Regions from separate parts of the Deinococcus maricopensis DSM 21211 genome, predicted to be linked through region 1. Evidence: riboswitches for the same ligand, from Rfam matches in the RefSeq annotation. Region 1 holds a riboswitch; each other region holds the start of a gene.

What was found. A riboswitch is a leader RNA that binds a small molecule or an ion and turns the genes downstream of it on or off. The one in region 1 is predicted to bind cyclic di-GMP.
Region 2: it holds a riboswitch for cyclic di-GMP, as region 1 does, so the genes downstream of both, DEIMA_RS10965 (hypothetical protein) here and DEIMA_RS09405 (S8 family peptidase) in region 1, are expected to answer to the same signal.
Region 3: it holds a riboswitch for cyclic di-GMP, as region 1 does, so the genes downstream of both, DEIMA_RS01795 (glycoside hydrolase family 16 protein) here and DEIMA_RS09405 (S8 family peptidase) in region 1, are expected to answer to the same signal.
Region 4: it holds a riboswitch for cyclic di-GMP, as region 1 does, so the genes downstream of both, DEIMA_RS01360 (hypothetical protein) here and DEIMA_RS09405 (S8 family peptidase) in region 1, are expected to answer to the same signal.

The regions. Positions count from the first base shown of each region.
Region 1 covers NC_014958.1:2,007,563-2,012,833, forward strand. The annotation lists gene DEIMA_RS09400 (EAL domain-containing protein) at 1-1,017, opposite strand, end outside; gene DEIMA_RS09405 (S8 family peptidase) at 1,072-2,145, opposite strand; cyclic di-GMP riboswitch class II at 2,186-2,270, opposite strand; gene uvrC (excinuclease ABC subunit UvrC) at 2,419-4,269, shown strand; gene DEIMA_RS09415 (DUF4142 domain-containing protein) at 4,323-4,847, opposite strand.
Region 2 covers NC_014958.1:2,349,259-2,354,529, forward strand. The annotation lists gene DEIMA_RS10960 (valine--tRNA ligase) at 329-2,983, shown strand; cyclic di-GMP riboswitch class II at 3,110-3,193, shown strand; gene DEIMA_RS10965 (hypothetical protein) at 3,437-3,925, shown strand; gene DEIMA_RS10970 (CARDB domain-containing protein) at 3,944-4,750, shown strand; gene DEIMA_RS10975 (carboxypeptidase-like regulatory domain-containing protein) at 4,811-5,271, shown strand, end outside.
Region 3 covers NC_014958.1:417,856-423,126, forward strand. The annotation lists gene DEIMA_RS01785 (glycoside hydrolase family 26 protein) at 1-701, opposite strand, end outside; gene DEIMA_RS01790 (glycosyltransferase family 2 protein) at 698-1,885, opposite strand; gene DEIMA_RS01795 (glycoside hydrolase family 16 protein) at 2,026-2,775, opposite strand; cyclic di-GMP riboswitch class I at 2,789-2,864, opposite strand; gene DEIMA_RS01800 (polysaccharide deacetylase family protein) at 3,072-4,712, opposite strand; gene DEIMA_RS01805 (family 16 glycosylhydrolase) at 4,929-5,271, opposite strand, start outside.
Region 4 covers NC_014958.1:312,238-317,508, forward strand. The annotation lists gene DEIMA_RS01345 (MFS transporter) at 1-127, opposite strand, end outside; gene DEIMA_RS01350 (MFS transporter) at 219-1,556, opposite strand; gene DEIMA_RS01355 (response regulator) at 1,774-2,199, opposite strand; cyclic di-GMP riboswitch class II at 2,461-2,545, shown strand; gene DEIMA_RS01360 (hypothetical protein) at 2,598-3,101, shown strand; gene DEIMA_RS01365 (hypothetical protein) at 3,187-3,984, shown strand; gene DEIMA_RS01370 (carboxypeptidase-like regulatory domain-containing protein) at 3,992-5,271, shown strand, end outside.

The DNA.
Region 1 (5,271 bases):
CTGGCGGGCGCGTTCCAGTTCGTACTGCGTGGTGAGTTGACGCGTCTGACGGTCCGCTTCGGCGCGCAGGACGTCCGCTTCGGCGGTGTGCGCGCGGCGCGCGACGGTGTACGCGCGCGCGTGCGCGCCCTCCTGGGCGTGCGCGGTGGCGAGCAGGTCGAGGAGTTTCGCGCGGGTGCGGTGCCGTCCGGCGTCCTCGGCGAGGATGATGGCGTCTTCCAGCGCGGCGCGCGCCTCGGCGGGCGCGCCGCGCTTCAGGTGCGCCTGCGCCTGACTGGTGATGATGGCGAGCTGCGCGTCGAGGTCCTCGCCGGCGCGGGCGAGCGGCAGGGCGCGGTCGTACGCGCGCAGGGCCTCGTCGGTGTCGCCCTCGTCGGCGTGCAGCTGGCCGAGCATGTGTAGGGCCGCGCCGGCGGGGGCGCTGCGGTCCCCGGCGAGGGCGAGGGCGCGGTCCAGCAGGCGCCGCGCGTGGTGGTAGCGGCCGTGCTTGCGCTGGAAGTCGCCGTAGTTCATGGAGAAGATCATTTCGCCGTCCGCGTGCCCGTTGGCGCGCGCGAGGTCGAGGGCCTGGCGGTAGTGCGCCTCGGCCGGTTCGGGCTGCTGGAGTTCCTCGTACACGCGGGCGAGGTTCGCGGCGACGTTGCTGGCGCGCACCGGGTCGTCGTGGCCCTGCAGGGTGGTGGACGCCGCGAGCAGGTGCTCGAGGGCGGTGTTGTAGTTGCCGAGGTCGGTGTAGAGCGCGCCGAGGTTGCACAGCACGGCGGCCTGCCCGGCGGCGTTGCCGACCTGGCGGTGCAGGTCGTGCGCCTCGCGGAGGCGCACGAGGGCGGCGTGACTGTCGCCGCGCGCGTGCTCGAGGCCGGCGAGGCCGTTGAGGGCATCCGCGAGCAGACGGCCGTCGCGGGCGTCGCGGGCGAGGGCGGCGGCCTGCTCGAACAGCAGCGTGGCGCGTTCGTCGTCCACGCCGCGGTACGAACGCGCTTGCTGCAGGATGTGCGGAATGGACGGGGAGGTCATCGGGCCCTTTCGGCGGAGGCGCGCCCGGCGGGCGCGCGCCGCGCCGGGGTCCGGTCAGTGCAGGTTGGAGAGCAGGGTGGCGGCGTCGAGCAGGCCGTCCCGGGTGGCGTCCTTGAGTTCGTCGGCGAGGTCGGCGGGGCGCGCGCCCTGCCCGAGCGCCAGTGCGAGCGTACCACTCACGAGCGGCGCGCTGAAGCTGGTGCCGGTGGCGTGCACGGCGCGCCCGTCCGGGTACGCGGCGGTGAGGGCCACGCCGGGGGCGTTCACTTCGCTGCCGCGGTTCGTCCAGGCGGTGAGGGTGCCGGCGTTGTCGGTGCCGCTGACGCTCAGCGCGCGCTCGCCGGCCGGGTCGGGCTGGGCCATCTGCACGGCAGGCGCTTCGGGGCGGGGCGCGCCGGTGTTGCCGGCGCTGCCGACGACCAGGACGCCGCGGCGGGTGACGTCCACGATGGCGGCGCGGACACCGCCGTTGGGGGCGGCGCCGCTGACGCTGAGGTTGATGATGTTCGCGCCGCGGTCGGCGGCGTCGCGGATCGCGCGGGCGACGTCCGCTTCGCTGCCGCTGCCGTCCGGGCCGATGACGCGCATGGACAGGAGTTTCGCGTCGGGCGCGACTTGCAGGACCATGCTGGCGACGGCGGTGCCGTGCCCGTACGCGGGGTCGCCGTCGCGGCCGCCTTCCGCGCCGTCGTCGAGGTCGCGGAGGTAGTCGTGGCCGCCGGTGACGCTGCCGCGCAGGACGGGGTGGTCGGCGTCGACGCCGGTGTCGATGATGGCGACGGTGACGCCGGCGCCGAGGCGGGGGGCGCGGGCCTGCGCGCGGTCCAGGCCGATCAGGCGGAAGGCGGCGGTGTTGTCGGGAGCGGGTTGGAAGGTGCCGTCGCTCCACATGCGCTGCCCATCGCTCCACATGCGCTGGCCGTCGCTCCACATGCGGAAGCTGTCACTCCACATGCGCTGGCCGTCGCTCCAGATGCGCTGGCCGTTGGTGGTGCTGGCGGCGCTGAGGTGCGCGCCGGCGGTGGGTTGGAAGGCCGCGCCGTACAGGGTGCCGTCGGCGGGCGTGGTGGGTTGACTGCACGCGGCCAGGCTGACCGCGAGCGTCAGGAACAGAATCGTCTGGCGCACGTCTTTCTCCTTGTCTGGTCTGCCGCGCGGGGGCGGGCAGGGAACCAATAGTCGGTCGCACCACTGGCTCTGCGCGTCCCAGGTGCCCGAGTACGGGAGCGCGCGTCGCAGCCTCTACCAGTCAGACTGAGTGTCTGTGCTGATGCGCCCAGCATGACAAAAACCTCACGCGCGCACCATGAAAAATCCCGCGCTTGAGCGGGGCACGGTTCGTGAGGGGGAATGTTGTGTCTTCTAACCGTCATCGTTACGTTCTGGGCGTACACTGAAGCAATGCAGTTCGAGGAATTGCCAGTCCTGCCCACGCAGAGCGGCGTCTACATCTTCCGCAGCGTCAGCGGCACGCCGATCTATATCGGCAAAGCCAAGAACCTGCGTGCACGCGTCACGCAGCACTTCAAGGCCGGCGGGAAGAGTGGCAAATTCACCCGCGAGGCCGCCAGCCTGGAATTCATCACGGCGCGCAACGAGGTGGAAGCGCTCGTCCTCGAAGCGAACCTCATCAAACAGCATCGCCCGCACTACAACGTGCTGCTCAAGGACGACAAGCACTACCCGTTCCTGAAGCTCACCAGTGAGGAATTCCCGATGCTGATCGTCACGCGGCGCGTCCTGAAGGACGGCGGCAGCTACTACGGCCCGTACCCGGACGCGTCCGCCGTGCGCCGCGTGAAGAACCTCGTCGACACCATGTTCCCGCTGCGCAAGAACAGCGGCATCCCCCTCCAGAAAAAACCCCGCCCGTGCCTGAACTTCCACATGGGCCGCTGCCTCGGCCCGTGCGTGGACGCCGCCGACCGCGCCGAGTACGCCCGCGCCGTCGACGACGTCAAGGCCCTCCTGGAAGGCCGCGCGGGCAGCGTCGTCACGGGCCTCAAGGAGCGCATGCGCGACGCCGCGCTGAAACAGGACTTCGAACTCGCCGCGCGCCTCCGCGACCGCGTGCAGGCCGTCGAGAAGCTGTTCGGCACCGAGCAGCACGCGTTCGTGTCCGACGAAACCGACCTGGACTTCCTGGGCCTCGCCGTCGCCGGCGAGTACGCGATGGTGCAGCTGTTCCGCATGCGCGGTGGCCGCGTCGTCGGCCGCGACAAACGCTTCCTCACGAACGCCGGCGACAGCGAACGTGGCGAGGTGCTCGGCGCGTTCGTGCAGGACTACTACACGCAGGCCACGCACGTTCCGCCGCTCGTGCTGATTCCCGAGGAGTTCGAGGACGCCGCCCTGTGGAGCGAATTCCTCTCGCAGAAAGCCGGACGCAAGGTGGAGTTGCGCACGCCGCACCGCGGCGACAAGGTGGACCTGATCGAGATGGCGCAGCGCAACGCACAGAACGGCCTGGAATCCGAGATGCTGCTGCTCGAGAAGCGCGGCGACCACCCGGGCCTGGAAGCCCTGAAGGAAGTGCTGGCCCTGCCGGAACGCCCGTGGCGCATCGAAGGGTACGACAACAGCAACCTGTTCGGCACGAACATCGTGTCCGGCATGGTGGTGTTCGAAGGCGGACGCGCCCGCAAAGGCGAGCACCGCCGCTTCAAGGTGCGCGGCCTTGACCACCCCGACGACTACGCCGCCATGCGGCAGACCGTGCACCGCCGCTTCAGCGGCAGCCTTTCCGACAAACTCCCCCTCCCGGACCTGATCCTGATCGACGGTGGGCGCGGGCAGGTGAACGCCGCCCTCGACGCGCTGCGCGAACTGAACCTGCACATTCCCCTGGTGGGCCTCGCGAAACGCGAGGAGCGCATCGTGCTGCCCAGCATCTACGGCGCGCAGTGGTGGTTGGACACCGGCACGGAAGTCGGCCGGAACCGCGAGCTGCTGCTGCCGGAAACGCACCCGGCGCTGCGCACCCTGATCGGCGTGCGCGACGAGGTGCACCACTACGCCATCACGTACCACCGCAAACTCCGCGGCGAAGGGATGCTGCGCAGCGTCTTCGACGACCTGCCCGGCATCGGTCAGAAACGCCAGGACGCGCTGCTGGAACACTTCAGCAGCCTGGAGGACCTCGCGAGCGCCAGCGTCGAGGACATCGCGCGCGTGCCCGGCATGAACGCCCGCGCCGCGCAGGCCGTCAAGGCGTTCCTGCAGGCTCGCGAACAGAACAGCGCGCCCGCCTGAGCCCCCACACAGGAACGGCCCGGAGCTGGCCGGGCCGTTCCTGTGACTGCCCTTCAGGGCGTGGCGGGGGCCGCCGTCGCGCCCGGCAGGGTGCGCGCGTGCTCCAGGTGCTGCTGGATGATCGGCACCTGCGCCTGCGCGTACGCGCGCACGTCCGCGTCCTTGCCGGCGGTCAGTTCGTTCTGCTGCACGCTGAGGTTCAGCTGGTGGCTGACAACCTGCTCCTGCGCGTACGCCGCGTCGAACGCCGCGCCGGTCAGGCCGGACAGCGACGTCACTTTCAACTGCAGTTCCGGCGGCAGCTGCGTGGGGAGCGGCACACCGCGCGCCGCCGCCAGGGCCGTGAGCTGGTTCTGCGCGGTCGTGTGATCCGCGATCATCTGCTGCGCGAAAGCGCGCACCGCGTCCGAGGTGGAGTTCTTGAGCGCCACTTGCGACGACTGAATCTCAAACAGGTTCCCACCCGCCGCCGCCTGCATGTACAGGCCGTCCACCGTCGTGGCGTTCGGAGCCATCATCATGGGCGCGCAGGCGGCGAGGGTCAACGGGGCCAACAGGAACAACGCATGTTTCTTCATGGAACCTCCGGAGTGTCGGCGGGGCGCGGGTTTCTCGGCAGCCACGTCTCGCGTTCCAGCTTGCCCACGCCATTCGGACGTTAAGTAGGAAACGCGTGAACGCCCCTGGGGTTCCCCTCATGCCACGCTCTGAGGCCCAGCTGATGCCCTTAGGGCTGCTGTGACCCACCTCACATGCGCCACCCACGCGCGGTGCGGTCCGTGACCTGCGTGCGGAGCGTCGGTGGACACCCTTCTTGAGGGACGCGAGCATCGCCGCACGTCCGGTGGGGGCTGCGGTGCGCTGCGCCCGTGGTGCGGCGCGGAGTGGAGTGTCTAGTGCGACGGACCAGCAGAGCCGCCCCGCCTGAACGTGCTGCAGCATGCTGAGGAGCATCCCGAGGCGCTGCGCGCGCAATCGGAAGTCCGAACGCTGATCATGCGG
Region 2 (5,271 bases), 340 kb from region 1:
CGGGCCGACACGCCGTATACTTCAGGGGCGATGACCGGGAAGAGTACCCGGCGCGGCCCCCACAGGAAGGCGTTCCCGCGACTGAGAGGAACGCTGGTCAGGCGCCCGGCGAACGTCACCCGCGAGCACGCCCGCAGAACCCCCCGCAGCCGGGGGCAGTAGAGCGGGCCGGGCGCGCCCGTTACAGCGCACCTTCGAGTGCCGCACACCCGTGCGGAATCGCGGTGGTACCACGGGACCCTTCACGTCTCGTCCGCGCACCCCTGAGCGGGGTCGTCCCGGACGAGACGTTGCTTGTGGTCCGGGCAGCCCCGCGCGAAGGAGCCATATGCAGGAACACCCCATCCCCGACACGAACGACACCGCGCTCAGCAAAGCCTTCGACCCCGCCAGCGTCGAGCCGAAATGGGCGCGTATCTGGGCGCAGGAGCCGTTCCGCGCGGACGCAACCAGCAGCAAACCCCCGTTCACGATCGTCATTCCGCCGCCGAACGTCACCGGGAACCTCCACCTCGGGCACGCGCTCGACAACACCCTTATCGACACGCTGATTCGCTACAAGCGCATGGCGGGCTTCGAGGCGCTGTACCTGCCGGGCACGGACCACGCCGGCATCAGCACGCAGGTGGTCGTCGAGCGGCAACTGAAGGTTGAAGGCAAGACCCGCTTCGACCTGGGCCGCGACGCGTTCCTGGAGCGCGTGTGGGCGTGGAAGCAGGAGTCCGGCGGGACGATCCTGAATCAGCTGCAGCGCCTCGGCGTGAGCGCCGACTGGACGCGCGAGCGCTTCACGATGGATGAGGGCCTGTCGCGCGCCGTGCGGCACGAGTTCGTGCGCCTGTACCACGAGGGCCTCGCGTACCGCGGCGAACGCATGGTGAACTGGGACCCGGCCAGCCAGACGACGCTCAGCGACCTCGAAATCGACCGCGAGGTCCGCAAGGGCAAGATGACCACCCTCCGGTACGCCCTGGAGGACCAGACGCTCGCGGCGAGCAACGGCGAGGCCGGGGAAATCCTGATCGCCACGGTCCGCCCGGAGACGATCTTCGCGGACCAGGCCATTGCCGTACACCCCACAGACGCGCGCTTCGCGCACCTCGTCGGGCAGCGCGCCCGCATCCCCCTCACGGACCGGTTCATTCCGATCATTGCGGATGAGGCCGTCGAGATGGAGTTCGGCGTGGGCGCCCTGAAGATCACGCCCGCGCACGACCCGACCGACTTCGAGGTGGGCGAACGCCACAGCCTCTCCCGCCCCAGCGTCATCGACCTGAACGGGCACCTCACTTCGGACCTCGTGCCGGAAGCGTTCCGCGGCCTGGAGCGCTTCGACGCGCGCAAGAAGGTCATCGCGGCGCTGCACGAGGCGGGCGCCGTCGTGGAGGAGAAGGACCACCAGACGGCCATCGGCCTGTCCGAACGCACCAAGGTGCCGGTCGAGCCGATCATCAGCACCCAGTGGTTCGTGCGCATGAAGCCCATGGCGGACGCCGTCCTCGCGGGCCTGGACCGCGGCGACATGCAGCTCGTCCCGGACCGCTACACCAAAGTGAACCGCGACTGGCTGGAGAACATCCGCGACTGGAACATCAGCCGCCAGTTGTGGTGGGGGCACCGCATTCCCGCGTGGTACGACGACGCCGGAAACGTGTACGTGCCGGACCTGGAGAACCCGGACCTCGACTGCGATCAGGACCCCCGCTACGCGCACCTGAACCTGCGCCGCGACCCGGACGTGTTCGACACGTGGTTCAGCAGCAACCTGTGGCCGTTCAGCACGCTCGGCTGGCCGGACGAGGCCAGCGAGGACTACCGCAAGTTCTACCCCACGCAGGTGCTCGTCACCGGGTACGACATCCTGTTCTTCTGGGTGGCGCGCATGCAGATGGCCGCGTACCACTTCACGGGGCGCGCGCCGTTCAGCACCATCATGCTGCACGGCCTGTACCTGGACGCGAAGGGCCAGAAGATGAGCAAGAGCAAGGGCAACGGCGTGGACCCGCTGGAGCTCTTCGAGCAGTACGGCGTGGACGCCGCACGCTTCGCGTTCACGTACCTCAGCACGGGCGGGCAGGACATCAAGCACGACCCGCGCCGCTTCGAGCAGGGCCGCAACTTCGCGAACAAACTGTGGAACGCCGCGCGCTTCGCGTTCATGAACCTCGAAGGCGAGCCGGAAGCGGGCGAAGCGACCCTCGCGGACCGCTGGATTCGCAGCCGCCTGAACGACACGGTCCGCGAAGTGACCGCGCACCTCGACGCGTTCGACATCGGCGCGGCCATCCGCACGGCGTACGCCTTCACGTGGGATGAGTTCTGCGACTGGTACATCGAGGCGGCCAAACCCGCCCTGCGCGCCCGCAACGCCGCCACGCGCGCCACCCTCAAGGACGTGCTGGAAGGCATCCTGAAGCTCCTGCACCCGTTCATGCCGTTCATCACGAGCGAAATCTACGAGGCGCTGAACCACAAGCGGCAGCTCGCCGTGCACTCCTGGCCGAAACACAACCCGGACGCGTTCGACGCGGAAGCGACGCGGGCGTTCGCCGCGCTGCGCGCCACCGTGAGCGCCGCGCGCAGCCTCAAGAGCGAACTGGGCCTCAGCCCGCAGGACCGCCTGGGCGTCGTCGTGGAAGGCGAACTGCTGGGCACCATTCAGGAGAACCGCGCCGTCGTGGAAAGCATCGCGCGCGTGAACATCCAGGACGCCCTGGAGGGCCGCACGCTGAGCGCCATCGAGGCGGGCGTGACGGTGCGCGCGCCCCTGGAGGGGACCGTGGACCTCCAAGACTGGCTCGGCAAGCAGCAGAAACGTCTCGTGGAGCTGAACAAGCAGATCCAGCAGGCGCAGGGCAAACTCAGCAATGAGGGCTTCGTGGCGCGCGCGCCGCAGGACGTCATTGACGAGGAGCGGCGCCGCGTGACGGACTTCACTGCGCAGAAGGAACGACTGGAGCAGGTGCTGCAACAGTTCGCTTGAAGTAGGCGTGACGAGCGGGGCGATCAGGAGTCCTGATCGCCCCGCTCGTCTGGTCAAGCCCTGGCTGCCGCACCACAGGGCCTGCCCCGCACTTGTAAGGGTTCTGTCAGCGGAATTTCATAATCTCTTCACAGACGAGGCAAGGAAACGCGCAGTGCATCCGGGCACCTGCTGCGCGTCGAGCCAGTGGTGCGACCGACGTCCCCCGCAGTTCCGCGCGCTCGCCGCGCCTGCATGGCCGACCCCCCGCCGTCATGCAACCGAACTGCCCTCAGGTCCGGAGACACGTCGCGCACCCCTCAGACCAGGCTGCTCACACGTTCCGGCGGCTGCCCCGGGTCACACCCGGACGGCGACCAGACCGGCACCACGCTTGAGCGCCGATCCAAGCGGTCGCTGCACGACTCTCTCCGACAAGGTCCCCTCCCCTTTCCATCTTCCAGGAGCCTGCACATGCGTAAACTCATCGCGCTGACCCTCGCCGTCGCCACCCTCGCCCCCAACGCCCTCGCTGACTCGAAAAGCGACCAGACTGTGTCGTACGGCATCGCCAAGATTGCTGAAGTCGCGTTCGGAACTGAACCCATCAACTTCTCGTTCCAACTGTCGGACTTCACCGTGGGCGAGCAGGAGTCCAAGCCTAAATACGCCGCTGACACCCTGAGCGTCATGACGAACATGAAGAGCACCGTGAGCTTCAACGTGTATGACAGCACCGACACGGCCCTCAGCCTGTACGACGTGCCCGGTCTGGCCTCCCTGTTGATGGATTTCGGGACCGACTCGATGATCGCGCCGTTCAGCGTAGGCGCCAACACCCTGTCTGTGAGTGCCGGAACGTCCATGACGATGCCGTTCCAGTGGGTGGCCGTGGCGAACCTGAAGGCGCCGCAGGTCGACGCGAAGTCCTTCATCGTCCGCGCGACGATCGTCGGGCAGTAACACCGGACGGGTGATGTGATGGCGCGTCTGCGTGTCCGTTCCCTGCTGGCTCTGGCGGCGCTGCTGGGCTCCGCCGCGAGCGCCCGCGTCAGCGTCGGCAGCCCCCTGTTCGTAAGTGCGACGGCCGCGCCCGGCGAGACGATCAAGGGGACGCTGCTGCTGCAGAACACCGCGAGTACGCCCGCGCGGGCGCGCCTGTACCTCACCGACTACCGCTTCTCCCCGGAAGGCGGTCGTCAGTTCGACGCGCCCGGCAGCCACCCACGCTCCAGTGGGCCGTGGGTGAGTCTCGGGCAGGAGGTCGTGGTGGTGCCGGCGAACGGCACGCTGGAAGTGCCGTACACCATCCACGTTCCGGAGCGCGTGGCGCAGACCGGCAGCTACTGGAACCTCGTGATGGTGGAACCGGTCGACGAGAACGACGCGCTCGTCAGTGGCGCCCTACCGAGCGGTATGACCTTCAAGCAGGTCACGCGGTACGCGGTGCAGCTGCTCACGAACGTGGGCGCGGACGCCAAACCCGTGGTGGCGTTCAAGAATCCCGTCATCAACAAGTCGACCGCCGGGAAGCCCCTGCTGAACGTGACGCTGGAGAACACCGGCACGCAGTACGTGGCCCTGAACGTGTACGCCGAGGTGTACGCGGCGGGGAAGCTGGTGCGGCGCGTGGATGTGGAAGGCAGCCGCCTGTACCCGGGCACGTCGGAGCGGGAAGCTATTGAGTTGCCCCTCACGGAGGTGGGCGACTACCAGATTCTCGTGGTCGCGGACGGCGGGGAAAACAAGCTCTTCGGCGTGCGCTACAACCTGAACATCCCGAAGTGACCATGGGTGCCGATGCCGCCCGAACGACCTGAACTGACACGTCTTCGTCCGTCCCGCCAGGTGCGCCGCGCGCTCCTGGCGGCGCTGTTGTGCGCGGGGCCGGGCGCGCGCGGGCAGGCGCTGGAGGTGCGGACGTCCACGCCCGCACCTGCGCAGACGCGAGCGGTGACGGTCGGGTACGAGGTCCGCAATCCTGGCGCGGACGCGCAGGTGTTCGAGCCGACGCTGGTGCTGCCGTCAGGGTGGACGATGCTGGTGCCGCCCACCAATGAGCGCGTGGAGGGCGGTCAGGTACGTTCGGGAATGTTCGTGGTGGTGCCGTCCGGGTCGGTGCTGGCGGGGACGTACGCGGGGGTGCTGCGGGTGGCGGGCGGGCTGGAGGTGCCGTTTCCGCTGGTGGTGGCGCGTCGACCGGCACTCGGAGTCGTGGTGGCGGACGCGCCACGCGCGAGTGCCGGCGATTACGCGGCGCGGTTCATGGTGACGAACGAGGGGAACGTCGCGGAGGACGTGCGGTTCGG
Region 3 (5,271 bases), 1.6 Mb from region 1:
ATGGGTTTGCGCGTGAGGGCCGCCACCGCGCGAATGGACGGCGCGAACGTCTGCTCGAAGGTCAGCCAGCGGTTCCACGGGTTGGTCGTGCCCCAGTTGTAACCGTCCAGGCCGACCTCGTCGACGTACGCGTCACCGGGGTACAGCGCCCGGTACGACGCGCGCGCCGTGGGGTAAAGGATGTTCGGCGTCCACACCCACCGGACGTTCGCGCGCTCCTGCCGGAACACGTCGTGCAGGTGACGCCACGCGCGCACGAAGTCCTGCGGGGTGTTCTTCTGGCCCAGCTGGTACGCGCCCCAGTCGCCGTTCATTTCCGGCGCGAACGTGATGCTGACGGGCCGACCGAGCGTGCGGACGGCGCGGGCGAACGCGCGCACGTACGCGTCGTGCTCGCCGGCGGCGATGCTGCGGTACGGCACGCCCACGTACGCGCCGCCCCTGAGGATGCGCGGTTGCCACGACACCTCGAGCGCGCGGCGTTCGCGCGTGAGCGCGCGCGCGTACGGCAGGTCGAACGGCTCGCGCCAGTCCTGGAACCAGCGCACGGCCGTGAAGGTGCAGCCGAGTTTACGTTCGAGCGCGCCGAGCGTTCGGCCGTCGCGGGGGATGGTGACGCCGAACACCCCACACGGCGCGGCGCCAGCTGTGGTGAAGCTGACGCCGGCGAGCAGCAGGGCCGCGAGGGGGGTCCGCCTCAAGCGCGGCTCCCCTCGAGCTGCACCCCGTGGCGCTTGAGTTTGTCCCAGTGGACGACGGAGCCGCGCAGGTAACGGTACAGGGTCACAGCGATCACCATCGCACCAAACGCGCGGATGAACAAGCGTTGTGGCCACACCAGCGCGAGGTTCTGCCAGCGGTCCCGTCCGAGCAGCACCGCGAGGGACGTCGCGGCGAGTTCCGCGCCGAGCGTGGTGAGCAGCGGCTCGAGCCAGCTGAGGGCGGCGCCCGCGCTGAGAATGAACGCGACGAGCGTGAAGTCGAGCAGTGGGGCGAGCAGGCCGCCGCCGATGCCGAACAGCAGGACGTACGGCAGGCCGAGCAGGCCGAGCGTGCCGGCGCGGCGGCGGAACATCAGGTGGCGGTGCTTGCCGAGCACCTGCCACGTGCCGAACATCCAGCGCAGGCGCTGACGCCACAGGTCGTGCAGGTCGGCGGGCGGCTCGGTGTAGCTGCACGCGCGCGGCTCGAAGTGCACGCGGTAGCCGCGCGCGGCGATCTGAATGGTCAGGTCCATGTCCTCGGTGACCGTGTCGGTGCTGTAGCCGCCCACGTCGCGCAGCAGGGCCGTGCGGAACGCGCCGGCCGCGCCGGGCACGACCGTGATGGCGCCCAGCAGCTGCTGGGCACGCTTGTCGAGGTGCTGCCCGACCAGGTACTCCAGCGCCTGGAAGGTGGTGAGCCAGCTGCGGCGTCCGGCGACGCGGACGTCGCCGGACACGGCGCCCACGCGGGGGTCCTTGAAGTGCGCGGCGAGCGCGGCCAGCGCGCCGGGCGCGAGGACGGAATCGGCATCGACGGACACCGCGACGGGGTACTGGATGTGCGGCATGGCGGTGTTGAGGGCGGCAGCCTTGCCGGCGTTGCTCTGCTGGATGAGTTTGACGCGGCGGTCCCGGTGGGCGATGCGGGCCACGATGGCGGCGGTGTTGTCGCTGCTGCCGTCGTCGACGACGATGACCTGCAGACGTTTGATGCGTTGCGCGAGGACGGATTCGATGGTGCGCTCGATGCCGACTTCCTCGTTATACGCGGCGATCAGGACGCTGACGGCGCCGTTGCGGGGGAGGGCGCGTGGGGCAGTGCGGGCATGGCAGCAGGCGAGGGCGGCGGTTAGCAGCATGCGCACGAGGAAAAGCACGGCAATGAGGGCGATCCAGACCATGCGTTTTAGGAGAGCGCGTGGGCGGGCGCGGCTCATGCGCGCCACATTCACTCACGTTACTAATTTGCGGATTTTTCCTCAATTTTTCACATACATGTGAAAAATCCTACATCCCATGAGCAGGGTCTCAAGTGCCGCCCTCAAAGCGCAGGCGTGAACTTCACGTAATCGACGAGCATGTACAGCCGCCCGCTCTGCACCGCCCCGCCCCATCCGGGATCGTTCGTCGGCCAGACATTCAGGATCAGGTGCGCAGCGTCCTGCGGAACCGTCTTCCGCGTCAGGAACTGCTCCCGGCCATCCACGAAAAACCGCAGCGACCCAGGCGTCCACTCCCACGCGTACGTATGGAACTGCGCCGCGAGCGAACCACCGGCCGCGCCTTTCGCCAGCTTCCAGTCCTTGTCCTGCCGTCCACGCCACGCCGTGAAGTTCGCGTCCGCGATGCGGTGCCCCTCGATCTCCACGTCGATCTCCGTGCGGCTGTCGTCGTAGTAACTGAACGCCGCGCTGATGTTCCCCGCGTGCGCCTGCCCCGCCCGCTTCGCGGACGCGCTGTCACTGGCGGCCCGCATGCGCACCTCGTACCGGCCGTACCCGTAGCGCTCCTTCGTGCTGAGCTCGGCAGCGCGCGCGCACCAGCCGCTCCCACAACGGTCCACGTTCATCTCGAGCACGAGGTTGCCGGCGCCGTCCGCGTACGCGAGCGCCGGATCAAAACGACCAGCGAGCCCACGGCCCTGCCAGAAGCCGTTCCAGTCCGACGCGGCCCACCGGGCGCGGTCCAGCTGCTCAAACTGATCTGTCCAGCCCGCCGCCTGCGTGGGGTTGGCGCGTGAGGTACCGGCGAGCGGCAGCAGGGCCAGGACAGCGAGGATGATTCGGCGCACGGAGCGTCTCCCTTTCGGTAGCCCGGCCGACCGCGTGGGTCCCGTTGGCTTTGCGTCACCGCCTTGCGACGGGGTTGCCTGTTCGTGTGGATGCCTGTGGTCCGAAAACTACCCTCAACATAAAGGAAAACTTCAGGCTCTCCAAGGGGAAAACTCACACGCACGCCAAGGAACCCTTCGCCTTGGTGTGCGCGACCCACAGCTCTCCACCCCACGCGCCGGAACGCTGACCGTGGGATTCACCGAAACGACAAGGAGCGGCCCCGGAAGAACCGGGGCCGCTCTGAACGCTGCGCCTACCTGAGGCCGAGACGCGCCAGGGCGTCTGCCGCCGTCACGATGGGCACGCCCTGCTCGCGCAGGTAATCGATGGTCTGCGCCAGGTACTGCTGCTGCTGCTCATCATGCTGCTCGCGGTTGCCGGGGTGCAGCATGAACACCAGCCACCCGCGGCGGGCCACAGCGTCGTCGATGGCGGCGCGGTACGCGGCCATGGTGTTCTGCCCGGCGTCCGTCCAGGACCCGAACGCGACGCGGCGAATCTGGTAGTTCGTGTCGAGTGGCGTGTCATTCACGCCGCCACGGTCGATGAATGCCGTGCGGTACGTCTGGCAGACCTTTTCCCGCACGGTCGCGTTCTGACTGCCATACGGGTACACGAAGGTGTTCACCGTGAACCCCTGCTCCTCCAGGTCCTGCCTGGACCCCTGAATTTCCGCGTCGAGATCCGCGTCGCTGAGCGTCACGAGGTCGGGGTGCGTGCGGGTGTGGCTGGCGATTTCCCACCCGGCGCGCTGCAGGTCCCGCACCTGCTCGGGCGTGGCGAAGTACGGGTCGCCGGACAGCATGTTGCGGCTCTCGATGGCGGCGGTCGCCACGACGCCCTTCTGCCTGAACAGGGGCAGCAGGCGCGAGTGGTCCGCGGCCGTGCCGTCATCACTGAGGAACGTGACGAGGGGCCCGGCAGCGTTCAGCCGCCGCAGGCTGTTCGGGCTGACCCCCTGCACGCAGCTGCTGAGTGGGCCTTCCTGATCGAGCAGGTACGTGGGGTGGTCGCCGGTTGTGAGACGGAGGTTCGGGAGGCGCACCGTCGTGAACCCCCTGGGGGCGGTGGCCGCGTCCGGGCCGATGTACGCGATCTCGCGGGCGCCGCTGAGACGCGCACGCAGGGCCACGCTGTCGTTGCTTTCGCCAACGTTGCGGGTGACGCGGCGGGCGCCGCCGGTGCTGAGCAGCAGGCTCATGTTGAACTTCTGCGGGGCGTTCCCGGCGAGCAGCGGGAGTTTCGTGGCGAGGACCAGCGTGCCCGTTTCGCCGGGGCGCAGCACCTGGCTGCCGTCGCGCGGGTTGATGACCGTGAACCCGTACTCGAGGACGTCATCGCCGGCCGCGAGGGTGCCGCTGGCTTTGGCGCTGTTTTCCAGACGCTGCGCTTCAGCCGCCGCGAGGCCCTGGAAGGCGTAGCTGCTGAGGACGTTCAGGTGGTCGCCCGGGCGGATGTTCTGCGCGACGCGCTCGTTCAGGTACGGTCGGCCCTGCGCGTCCTGCAGGCGCGTGATGGCCGTGCCGCCGATACTGCCGTTCGCCTTGCTGTAGGCGACCATGGTGAGGTTCGTCAGGGTGGTCGCTGACGTGTTCGTGACCTCGAACACGCCCCACAGGTACCGGCGGTTGCTGCGCTCATCGTCGTACGTGCCGGTACCGGCCGTGCGGACGCGCACCGCGCCGGTGGGGGCCGCCGGGTCGAGGGCGACGCTGGCGGCGAGCTGACGCGCACCGACGGGGCCACCCAGCGGGTTACTGAAAGTCGCGTTGAACGTGCCGAGTTGCGTGAGGGTCTCGGGGGTGTCCGGTGTGGTGGGACGGACAGGAGCGGTCGTACAGGCGCTCAGCAGCGCCGTAAGGGTGATAAGGAGCGGGCGACAAGGTACGTGCATGGGGGTTCTCCGGGGCGTGTGAATGTCGCGGCGCCCAGGGCGTGTGGACGCTCGCTGGAGGCCGCTCAGGGGACGCACGCATGTTAAAGACCTCACACTTTGAACGTTCGCACGCCGAACTCATGGTTCGTTCATCCTTGATCCGTGAACCAATGAAGGCCACCCGTTGCCGTGTGACCCTCTGGGAATCCGCCTGAACCTGTCGGGCAACTGCCCTTACTGCACCGCGCCGCTGGCACTCACCGTGTATGTCGGCGTGCCGGAGGCCCACACCACCCGCACGAAGTACGTGGCATTCGGCTGCACCCGCACCGTCACCGACTCGGCGTTCGCTTTTCCGCGCGCGCTGCGGCCCAGCAGCGTCCGCCCATCAGCGGCGTACACCTCCAGGTCGCTGTTCGTGGCCGTCGTGAGTTTCACGGTGGCCGAGCCGCCCGCGCCATTCGCGCGCAGCGCGTACCAGTCCTGCGTGTCACTGGCGCTCACCGCGCCCGTCGCGGGCACGCCAGCGCGGAGGGTCGTGGCGCCCTGCGCCGTATCGTCTGTGAGCGCGGGCGTC
Region 4 (5,271 bases), 1.7 Mb from region 1:
GCATCGCCGGGAGGGCCGGCGCGATGGTCGCGCCGGACATGATGGTGAGGGCGGCGAGCAGCAGGATGGTCACGCGGGTGGTGAGGTCAGGCGCAGGGGCCTGGGCGGAGGTGGCGGACAACGTCATACGCGCAGTGATACCAAGTTGCCGCGCCCGCAAAAGAGAGCCCGCCGGAATCCCGGCGGGCCTGAGCGTCAATGGCGCCCCGCGTGGACGCTCAGCGCCGCAACCGCGCGGCAGCGACCCAGGTGAGCAGCGACCCGATAATCAGGGCCGCGAACGCCCCCAGAAACGCATGCGGCAGCGGCGTGACGCGCGCGATCAGCGCGCCCGCGAGGCCCGCGCTGATCGCGCTCATCAGCACCTCGATGTTCGCGAGCTGCCCGCTGAGCGTGCCCGCCTGACGGTCATCGACGCTCGACAGCGCCAGCAGGCTGTTGCTGTTGTACCCGACCCCCATGCCCAGGCCCGACAGCAGCCACCCCACGTACGCGGCGCTCACCGGGAGCGGGCCGAGCACGCCGAGCGTCGTGATGACGAGCGCGACCGTCACGAGACCCATGCCGGCGCGAATGCGCAGTGGACGGCTCGGCGCGCCGAACCGCGCCTCCAGCCGGGACTGCACGAGCGACCCCAGCGACCACGTCACGCCCCCGACGCTCAGCAGCCACCCGGCCTGCGTGAGCGTCAGGCCGCGCAGCTCATGCAGCGCGAGCGGCAGGGTGGCGTTCGCGCCGAGCACCGCGAACGCCGCGAACCCGCGCACCATCAGCGCCGCCGGCAGGCCCGGCGCGAACCGCCACAGCCCACGCGGGAACAGGTGCCGCGTGGCGACCAGCACGCCGACCGCGCCGAGTGCCAGGAGCGCCCATGCGTACGCGCCGGGCGTGCGCAGGCCCTCGATGAGCGCGCCCGCGCCCACCACGAGGAGCAGCGCCATGCCCACCCCCGCACCGCTCGCCCCCCGGTCCGCGTCCGGCACCGTCCCACGCAGCGGCAGGACGCACAGCGGCCCGACCAGCAGCATGACGGGCGCGAGCCCCCAAAACACCGCGCGCCACGTCAGGGTGTCCGCCAGGAGGCTCGCGAGGAGCGGCCCCACCAGGGCCGGCAGCAGCCACGCGCTCGACACGGCCGCGAGCATCCGCGCGCGCGCCTGCTCGGGGTACCGCGCGCGAATCACCGCGAACGGCAGGGCGCCCAGCCCCCCCGCGCCGAGGCCCTGCACAGCGCGGCCCAGCACGAACACCGCCATGCTGGGCGCGAACCCTGCGACGACCAGTCCGGCGGTGAACACCAGCACGCCCGCACCCGCCGCGACCGCCGGCCCGCGCCGATCCGTGAGCGTCCCCGAGATGACGGCCCCGAACAGGCTGGTGAGCAGGAACGCGCCGGACGCCCAGCCGTACAACGCGAGCCCGTGCAAGTCGTCGGCGACGCGTGGCAGGACGGTGGCGACCGCCATGGACTCGAACGCGACCGCCACGATGGTCAGCAGCAACCCGACGGTCAGGGTGCGGGGCGGCGCAGAGGTGGACGAAGGCAGTGCGGTCACGCGCTTATGCTGCCACGCGCACGGTCACGGCGGGACGCCGAAGGCTACGGGAACCTCACGCTGCTCCTGGAGAACAGCCCGGCCGAGGCCCACACCCGCGACGCGTCGGGCGCGGCGGCGCCTCTGCCCCGACGCTCAGGCCACCCATCGCGGGCGTGGCCCCCACAAGCGCCACACCAGTGGGAGGCTACGCCTCCGACAGCCTCCAGCCGGGCACTCAGACGCTGGCGAGGGCGCGGGGCAGCGTGACGGTGTGGCACCAGTACGTGCAGAGGTGCCGGACGAACATGGTGAGTTCCTCGGGCGTGCTGGGCTTCACGGCGTACGCGTTCGCCTGCAGGTCATAGGCCCGCTGAATATCCGCAGGCTCCTCCGACGCGGCGAACACGATGACCGGCATCAGGCGCCACAGTGGGTGCGTCTTGAGGTGCTCGAGCACTTCGAAACCGTCGAAACCGGGCACGTTGAGGTTCAGCAGAATCAAGTGGGGCGCCTCGCCCGGCATGGCATGCTGGCGGATGTACGCCAGCGCCTCGGCCCCATCAGGAACGGCGTCCATGCTCACGGCAATGCCTGACTGATTAAACGCCTCCTGAAGAAGCGCAACGTCGGCAGGATGGTCCTCGATCACGAGGACACGCATGGGGCTGTGCACCCCTTCATTGTTGCACAGCCGATCATCATCACCGCCAAACGAGGGTCGGTGTCCCCCACCTGGGGGCAACGCCTGGCCCGCACGCCAGAAATGCCCAAAACCACACACGCGGGCGCGAATTCAGCGGCCTCCCTGGGTGCGTGGAAGGGCCTGATTTCGGTTTTTCGTGGCCAGCACACCGGCGGGCGTTCTGTCAGGTTTTTGTAGGAGCCGCCCGGTAAACTTAACTCAGTTCTGCTCAGACAACCTCTGGCGAACAGATGCAAAGATCCTCGTCCCGTAATTCGGGCACCTCAGGCGAGGGGAGCAAGTGGTGCGACCGGCTCTTCGTTTCCAGTCTTCTTTCCAGGAATGCCGCCTTTATGGCGAGCATCAAGGGGTTTCTCATGCGTAAATTCACCACGGTTCTGACGGCACTGGTTCTGGCTTCCTGCACGGGCGCGCTCGCCGCCGCCACCGGCACCAGCTCGGTCACCGCGATCAACAGCGCCAGCGACGAACTGAGCGTCAACGGCAACATGAATGTCAACTTCACGAACGGTGACTTCGGCGTGACGTACAAGAATGCGGGATTTTCGACGCTCACGTACAGCACCCACGACAACAGCAGTACCGGAAACCGCCTCATCACTGTGGGCCTTGCGGTTAACGACGCTTCGGCACTTCCGGAGGGCGTCACCCTTAAACTGACCCCTACCGTACCCGATGGCAACGGCGTTGGCACCCCGGTCAATTTCAGCGGCAGCAACGGCACCGCGGTCTCGCTGATCACGGACATCCCGCAGTTCCTCGCAGGCGCTACGGCGAACGTCGCCTACTCGATGGCCGCCACCAAAGGCTTCAACAACTTCAGCGGCACGCTGACGTACACCATCGGCCTGAGCTTCTAAGCCACGTTATCTTCCCGTCCGTCCCGGACGTTCATTCCCGCACAGGTGAGGCACGCCTCGCCTGTGCGCCCTGTTGAGGTGAGCCATGCGTAACGCCCTTCGGTTCGTTCTGCCCGCCCTGCTGCTGACCCTGCCGTGCGCCGCGCGCGCGCAGGTGCAGGTGGCGGGCGCGCTCGTTCAGGAATACACGGTCACGCCCGGCCAGAACACGCTGGAAGGCGTACTGACGCTCAGCAACGCGGGCGACGCGCCCGAACGGGTGAGCGTGACCCTCAGTGATGTCCGTTCCGACCCGCAGGCGGGCGTGGTGTACCCGAAGGCGGGGACGCTGCCGCGCAGCGTCGCGGCGTGGGTGGAGTTGCCGGGCAGCGCCGTGACGGTGCCGGCGCACGGGAAACTGGCGGTGCCGTACCGCGTGAAGGTCCCGCAGAACGTCGGCCCTGGGACGTACTGGAGTGCATTCCTCGTGCGGCCCGCGACCACGTCTGCCGCGCCGGTGGCGGGCGCGGGCGGGTCGGTGCGGTTGCAGCAGGTGACGCAGTACGCCGTGCAGGTCGTCGTGAACGTGCCGGGCGGTGCGGTGCACCTGAAGTTCCTGAACCCGGCGCTGGCGCGCGCTGCGGGTGGGGCCGTGCTGAACGTCGACCTCACGAACACCGGGGAGCGGCTGTCGACGCCAGTGACGCGCGCGGAGGTGTACGACGCGTCAGGCGCGCTCGTGCTGAAACTGGCCGGGCGTGAACGGCGCGTGTTTCCCGGCCTGAGCGTGCGCGAGACATACCAGATCAGCGGCCTGAAGCCCGGGCGGTACCAGGTGCTGGTGATCGCGGATGACGGGAACAATGACGTGGTGGGCGCGCGGTACAACATCACGGTGGAGTGAGGTGCGGGTGCGCCTCCTGACCCTGAGTGGCCTGCTGCTGATGTCCGGCGCGGGCGCTCTTGGCGTGCACGCGCCCGCGGCGCCCGTGAGTGCGGACGCGCGGGTGCCGGTAACAGTGCCAGTCACGCTCACGAACGCGGCGGACGCGCCGGACACGGACGCGCTGACGCTCAGCCTTCCGGACGGGTGGCGGTTGCTGGCGGGCGAGACGACGTTCAGGCTCGCGCCGCACGAGTCGCACGTGGAGCTGCTGACGCTGCTGCCGCCGTCGACGCTGCCAGCGGGGGACGCGCAGGTGCTGGTTCGTACGCGGGACGCCGCCGCGACGCTGCGCTTCACGGTGGCGCCCACCCGCCGGGTCCGCGCCGTGACGACGACCGCGCCGACGTTCGACGTGCGCGGCGCGTATGACGTGCAGTGGCGCGTCACGAACGGCGGGAACGTCACCGAGGCGTTGCAGTTCGCGGCGCGCGCGGACGTGGACGCGGACGTGCAGGTGACGCCGGCGGCGGCCACCCTGAGGGCCGGAGAGACGCTGGAGGTGCGCGCGCACGTGACGCCGCGTCACGTGGTGCGCCTGCAGGATGCCGGGGTGCGCTTGGAGGTGCGGGCGGACGGCCTGGCCCCGGCGCGCGCGACGGCGACGACCACGCTCATCCCGACGGTAACGCCGCTGGATCAGCAGTATCACGTGTTCCCGTTGACCCTCACGGTCGGTGGGGCGCTGGGCACGTCGGGCTCCGCGGCGGACTTCACGTTGCATGGGCGGGGCGCGCCGGTGCAGGGCGACCCGGGCACCCTGGACGTGCTGGCGACCCGGCAGGGGTTCACGGTGACGTACGTCCGCCCGGAGATGACGTGGGCGGCCGGGCAGGTGACGGGCGGCGCGGCGCCGCTCGATACGGTGAGCGCCGTGGGCGTGAAGGCCGCGCTGCACCGCGCGGCGCTGGACGTGGAGGGCCTGGCGGGTCTCACGGCGCGCGGGGAGGCGGCGGCGGCGCTGAGCGCGACGCTGCCGTTCGCGCAGGGGAACGTGCAGTTCGGCGTGTCGCGCGTGGGCGAACGTACCGTGGTGGGCGGCGGCGGGCGGTGGGCCGGGCAGGCGGACGGCTGGGCCGCGCAGCTGGAGGCGGGCGCGGCCGTGAACGTCACGGGCGGCGGGGCGACCGTGCGCGCGAACGGCCGCGTGAGCGTCGGGGCGACGGAGTTCACGGGGGCGTTCGCGCGCACCACGCCCGGCTGGCGAGACACGCCGCGGACGACCCAGAGCGCCGCGCTGAGCGTGAG